2 linked regions of the Cohnella herbarum genome follow. The protein of the gene in region 2 interacts with the protein of the main gene of each other region in a pairwise test. Links are inferred from orthologs where the notes say so. Each region holds a gene or a part of one and is shown on either strand. Other genes may lie near its edges. The genes, in order: HH215_RS28635 and ftsZ.

Region 1 (3,313 bases), 4.4 Mb from region 2 along the record:
GATCATCTATATGCCGGCCACGACGCCAAGGCAGAAAATCAACCAAGTCCGGCTATTCGGCGGGGACAAGGTTGACATCCGCCTAATCGGAGATACGTTCGACGATGCATACGCGGAGGCGATTCGTGTAAGCCAGCAGCAAGGGCTGCCGTTTGTTCATCCTTTCGACGATGCCCGCATCATCGCGGGTAACGCGACCGTTGGCAAAGAAATCATCGAGGGAGGCTCCCCTTCCATCGATCTCTTATTCGTGACGATCGGCGGAGGCGGACTCGCCGCGGGCGTATCCAGCTATATTAAAGCGATCAGCCCGACGACGCGAATCGTCGGAGTCGAGCCGGAAGGAGCCCCTTCCATGCAGCGCGCTTTGGAGGCGTACGAAGTCGTCACACTGACGGACATCGACAAATTCGTGGACGGGGCGGCCGTTAAACGGGTTGGAGAGCTAACTTATGCGATGTGCCGCGACCTGTTGGACGACGTCGTCATCGTTCCGGAAGGACGCGTCTGCACGACGATTCTAGAGCTGTACAACGAGCACGCGATCGTAGCCGAGCCCGCGGGGGCGTTAACGGTTGCTGCCCTCTCGGCCATGGATCCAGAAGCTTTGCGCGGAAAAAACGTCGTCTGCATCATTAGCGGCGGCAACAACGATATCGACCGGATGCAGGAAATCAAGGAACGCTCGTTGATCTACGAGGGATTAAAGCATTATTTTATGATCAACTTTCCACAACGGGCTGGAGCGCTTAGGGAATTCCTGGATGACGTGCTCGGGCCGAACGACGATATCGTGCAATTCGAATACACGAAGAAGCATAACAAAGAGAACGGTCCGGCACTCGTCGGAATCGAGTTGAAGAGCCCGGAGGATTACGAAGGACTCGTCGGCAGAATGAACGACAAAGGGTTCCAGTTTATCGAACTCAACAAAGATCCGATCCTGTTTAATTTGCTCATCTAGTTGATTAAACGAAATCGTCAAATCCAGAATCGAGGGGTTCTGGGTTCCTTCGAGCGTTTCTTCGTGCGTTTATCCCCATTTTACACTTAGGAGCTACAATAATTGGGAAACCTAAGATGATGACTAACAGGGATAAGCGAGGTGGCAAAAGATGAAACGAAGGAAAATCTTCATCCTGTACGCACGCTTTGGAGAAGGTCACTGGCAAGCGGCTTCCGCTCTGCAGGTTAGCTTTGCCCAGCAAGGTAATACGGAAGTTAAGCTCATCGATCTACTCGCTGAATCCCATCCCGTCCTTAACGAAGTCAGCCGCTACGTATATAACAAGAGCTACCAAGTACTCCCCCAAGTGTACGGATGGGTATACGAAGCGACTAAAGGAATGAAATCCGATTCCTTGTTCGCCTCCTGGTTGCATTCCTTCGGTACCGTAACCTTACAAAAGCTAGTGGAGCAAGAGCAGCCGGATGCCATCATCCATACGTTCCCCATTCTAGTCCTTCCATACGTAAGCCAGCGCATGGGTCGCAAAATTCCGATGTTTAACGTCGTGACGGATTTTGACTTGCATTTCAGATGGGTACATCCGGATGTGGATAAATATTATGTCGCGACGGAAGATATAAGGAAGCAGCTTTGCGACCTGGGCGTCGACTCTCATCGCGTAGCCGCAACGGGCATCCCGATTCGCCCGGATTTCTTGGCGGGATCGGGAACCGCCGCCCATTACGGCTTATCTCCTCATAAACCTATCGTGCTCATGATAGCCGCAGCCAACGCGAGCGGGTCGGAAACCGCCGAGCTTTGCCGTAAACTAGCTCTCCGCCGCGAAACGCAAGTAGCGGTCGTATGCGGGCGCCGGCAAAAATTAAAGGACTCTCTAACCGACTTATTCAAAGCGAATCGGGACATTACGGTGCTCGGGTATGTCGACCGGATCGATGAATTGATGGGGATATCCGCTTGCATAATAACGAAACCCGGAGGTTTAACTTTGTCCGAAGCGATTTCCGCCGAGCTGCCTATCGTCCTCTATCGCCCCGTCCCGGGGCAAGAACGCAACAACGCCCGATATTTGCAAAATAAAGGCGCGGCCGTCATTTGTCATTCCGTCGAACAGTTGTTAAGCGCCGTTACCGAGCTATTTTCTGAGCCCGGACGCCAATTGGAGATGAAACTCGCGCTGCGATCTTTAAGCAAAAAAGGAGCAGCCGATCGGATCGCCTTGGATATTGTCCGTCAATTGCATATAATGGAAGAGGCCTCCTCGACTTCGATTATGGTACGGATATGATTCATGGGCTAAGGCAAAGGTTAATGTCTATCCCGACCTCTTAAATTCGTTTCTCATTGAAGCTTCGTTAAAGGAGAGCTGATCGTGAGCAAAGCTTTCACGAAATTTTTTTTCCAATCGGACATGCTGCTTTATTTGACGATCCTCTTCTTAGTTGAATTCGTGCGGGGCGCGGCCCTGATCAGCTTCCTGCCGATCTATGGAGATAAAGCTCTCGGTCTCGACCTTGACGTCATCGGCGCCGCAATCACGGCCCACTACATTACGGATACGGGACTTAAGCTGGCTATCGGCTATCTACTAGACCGTCTGTCGATCCGCACGGTCGTGAGCATCGGATTATTATTCTCGTTGATCGGAATAGCCGCGCTTCAGTTCGCAGATATCCCTTGGGTATTCATTACGGCCGCGGCCATCTATGGCATTGGGATTTCTCCGATCTGGATCGTCTGCTTAACAAGGGTAAAAGAAGATCAGCGCGCGACGCAAATGGGTTTCTTGTACACCGTCTGGCTTGTCGGCTTAGGCAGCGGACCGGTCGTCACGAATCTATTGCTGGATTTCAACCTGGAGATCACTTATTGGGTAATGACGGGAGTCGCTCTAGCCGCCTGGGTCATGTCCCTGTTTATTAAGGGAAGCCGCAGCGTCCATATCGACATCGTCCCGTTCCGAGAACAGCTGGCCATACTCGGAAGCCGGCTTAAGGACATGAAGCTGCTGCTGCCCGGCATGGTCCTGCAGACGCTTGGCGCGGGCATGCTGCTTCCGATCTTGCCTAGCTTTGCCGTGAACAGCTTGGGCATGTCGGCAACCCACTACTCCATCCTGCTTATTATCGGCGGAGGCTGCACCGTAGTCGGGCTTATCCCGATGGGAAAGCTATCCGACACGTTCGGCAAAAAATGGTTCCTCATCGTCGGATTCTTGGCTTTCGGAATCATTCTGATCGCTCTCACCCAGAAGCCTCCGCTCGCTCTCGCTTTGTTCTGGGCTTTCGTGCTAGGGGTCTCTTACGCCGCCGTACTGCCGGCTTGGAACGCTTTGCTCGCAAC
Region 2 (3,301 bases):
ACCCGGTTCACTTGAAGAAGGGGATGTCCTTCCCGAGACAATACGACCACATCAGGCTTTATGGCCAACATAAGACGCGTAGAGCCGTTAACCGCACGATAAGGCACAAGTCGGAGCCGATTACCCCACCGGTATTCCTCGGAGGCTCGAGCATCCAGCTCGGAAATAAGCTTATCCGCGGATTCGCCCTTTAATCTCTCGCACCACCCCGAGGGCAGTTGTTCCTTCCAAACGCTTGCCTCCATGATCATGACGGGTATACGGGTCAGCGGATCGTAGAGTCGATTGCCCGTGTCTAAGAGAGCGTTCATTTTCCAACTACCGTCGTCTATCCTGATTTCAACTTCCCAGAACAGTTGCTCCAGATCTTGCCTCTTTCGTCTCGTTTCCGATGTACTTCGAAATAACCATACGGATAACAGGAAGGCGATCACGAACAGACCGAGTTGGGATTGCCACTCCAAGAGCAATCCGCCATCCGAGGTGTAGGTGATTCCGCTCCAAGGGGATTCCGCAGACCGAAGTAGAAAGGATAACCCGATAACCCCGCCTAACGTCGCAAAGCTCACCAAGTAAAAAGCGCCCAGGTTACGAATAAAGTGCAACGGTCCCCCATATCCGTAAGAGAGCAGAACCATTACGAGCGAGATCAACACCTTAGCTCCGAAAGAATAGAGATAAGGGACATGAGCCCAGAACATCACAGCCGCATAAGCGGCCCCCAGAAAAGCGGCAGCAAATAACCGACCCCGGGATGGCCGAAGCTGACGCGCTTTGGCGGTTGTTAGAAGAACGGTACCATCAACGGCAAGATTGGTGAAGAAGACTAAATCTACATAAACGATCATAGGTAACCCCCCATCCTTATTCGCCCGGAAAACGGTAGCGCATTGGCAGGCCGGGATGGATGAACCCAGTATAATCGCTTTCAAATTCGGTGTCTGTCTAATCTTGCCGACCCCCAAAACCTTTTTTTGTCGACTGGCATAAACGGCTTACGCCGTCCTTTGGGATGGCGGGATAAATTTATGGACGTAGATGCTTCGGAATAGATGAGCGAATTCTATTCTCTACGAAACGACAAAAAAGCCCCGTATCCACAAGTGTGAATACGAGGCTTTATCATAAAAAGAATAGATTTAACGATCATTGCGCGGACGATTGCGTAAAAACGCAGGAATGTCCAATTGATCGCTCGATAAGCTCTGATTGCCGAACGGACGAAGATTACCCGTCTGACGGCTCTCTGCCGCGCTAGCGGTTTCCGTGACCGAATTTACTTGAGGTTGCTGTGAAGGAGTCGCAACAGGACGTCTGGAAGGTCCTTTGTGCTCGAATCCGGTAGCAATAACCGTGACTTTAATCTCGTCCTTCAAGTTTTCATCAATGCTCGCTCCGAAAATCATGTTCACTTCCGGATCGGACGCTGAGATAACGATCTCGGCTGCCTCGTTGACTTCGTAAAGAGACAAGTTCGAGCCGCCGGTAATGTTCATGATAACACCGCGAGCACCTTCGATAGAAGTTTCCAATAGCGGGCTCAATATCGCTTTTCGTGCGGCTTCCATTGCACGATTCTCGCCTGCTGCTTGTCCGATACCCATCAATGCAGATCCGCGTTCCGACATAATTGTCTTCACATCCGCGAAATCTAGATTGATCAGTCCCGGAACCGCGATCAAATCGGTAATCCCTTGAACGGCTTGGCGTAATACGTTATCAGCCTCTCGGAATGCTTCAATCATAGGCGTTTTCTTATCAACGATCTCAAGCAGTCTGTCGTTAGGAATAACGATAAGCGTATCTACCTTTTCCTTCAACGCCTCGATGCCGATTTCCGCTTGCGAAGAACGTTTCCGCCCTTCAAATGTAAAAGGACGAGTAACGACACCGACGGTAAGCGCTCCGCATTCCTTCGCCAATTCCGCGATGACTGGTGCAGCACCGGTACCGGTCCCACCACCCATTCCCGCGGTAACGAAAACCATATCCGCGGAACGCAACGTATTCGTAATGAACTCCCTGGATTCTTCAGCTGCTTTTTTACCAACATCCGGGTTTGCTCCCGCACCGAGACCTCGAGTAAGCTTGTCCCCGATCTGCAGCTTTTGCTCAGACTTCGTTAAGTGCAAGGCTTGCGCGTCCGTGTTAACGGTAATGAACTCGACGCCTTTGACGCCGTTCTCGATCATCCGGTTTACAGCGTTGCTGCCGCCGCCACCGACTCCAATGACTTTGATTTTCGCGAGTGGCTCCATTTCAAAATCAAACTCCAACATAATTTGCTAACTCCTCCTTGCTTCGCTTGAATGGTTCCTTAATAAGCGGCGGCTTAAATAAATTCCTTGAACATGTTTTTGAACCATTCAACAATGCCAGGCTTTGACGCCGTATTCGTGCTGCCGCCGGCCGCTTTCGCTTTCGGTGCGCGTTTGGTTCCGACTGCGCCGCGCGTTCGAACGTATTTGGTTACATACTGAATCATGCCGACACCGCTGCTGAAAGACGGATCTCTCACACCGATGTAATCCGGAACAGCGATTCTTACATTGGATTCCAACTCTATTTGCGCCAATGGTAGAACGCTAGGTAAAGAGACGGATCCTCCCGTCAGTACGTATCCATTAATTTTGTCGTGGTAACCAAGCCGTTTGACTTCTTGACGGATCATTTGGAAAATCTCTTGCATGCGAGGCTCAATGATGTTGGAAAGATCGAACTGGGAGAATTCCTTCTCCATGTTGCTTCCGACCCTCATCACTTTGAACTTCTGATCCTCTGCCGCATCCTCCGTACGGGCACACCCGTACTTGAGCTTGATTTTCTCCGCGTGTTCCGTTTGAGTTTTGAGGCCGTAACAAATATCGCTCGTCACATAGTCTCCGCCGATCGGAAGCGTTGAAACGGCTGCCAGACTTCCGCCTTCGAATATGGCAAGCGTTGTCGAGCCTGCGCCTATATCGGCTAGAACGGTACCCATTTGCTTCTCGTCTTTGGTTAAAGCCATCATACCTGACGCGAGTGACATCAAGATAAGGCCCGAAATACGCAGACCTGCCTTCTCAACACATCTCATCAGGTTATGTACCGCTGCTTTGGTTCCTGTGATAATCGTACATTCAACTTCAAGACGAACGCCAATCATGCCGCGCGGATCTTGAATATCCGCCAGCCCGTCAACTAAAAATTGCTTGGGAACAAGTCCAATGATTTCCCGTTCAGGCGGTAAGGCAACCACTTTGGCCGCTTGCAAAACACGTTCGATATCTTCTTCTCCGATTTCCCTATCTTCGTTGGAAAC

Evidence for each region.
Region 1: the proteins of ftsZ (region 2) and HH215_RS28635 interact in binary tests that used the Bacillus subtilis proteins (3 or more experiments, as listed by UniProt). The link is inferred for Cohnella herbarum from one-to-one orthologs.

What each region holds. Positions count from the first base shown.
Region 1 is NZ_CP051680.1:6,757,697-6,761,009, reverse strand. Bases 200-3,186 are described here. They hold HH215_RS28635 (MGDG synthase family glycosyltransferase), read left to right. Parts: upstream 200-1,115; coding sequence 1,116-2,258; downstream 2,259-3,186. Other genes in these bases: HH215_RS28630 (MFS transporter), read left to right, coding at 2,343-3,186; ilvA (threonine ammonia-lyase IlvA), read left to right, coding at 200-964. Also shown: more of ilvA, read left to right, coding at 1-199; more of HH215_RS28630, read left to right, coding at 3,187-3,313. UniProt on the Bacillus subtilis protein: Processive glucosyltransferase involved in the biosynthesis of both the bilayer- and non-bilayer-forming membrane glucolipids.
Region 2 is NZ_CP051680.1:2,344,982-2,348,282, forward strand. Bases 210-3,184 are described here. They hold ftsZ (cell division protein FtsZ), read right to left. Parts: upstream 2,280-3,184; coding sequence 1,140-2,279; downstream 210-1,139. Other genes in these bases: spoIIGA (sigma-E processing peptidase SpoIIGA), read right to left, coding at 210-848; ftsA (cell division protein FtsA), read right to left, coding at 2,333-3,184. In the rest of the region: more of spoIIGA, read right to left, coding at 1-209; more of ftsA, read right to left, coding at 3,185-3,301. UniProt on the Bacillus subtilis protein: Essential cell division protein that forms a contractile ring structure (Z ring) at the future cell division site. The regulation of the ring assembly controls the timing and the location of cell division.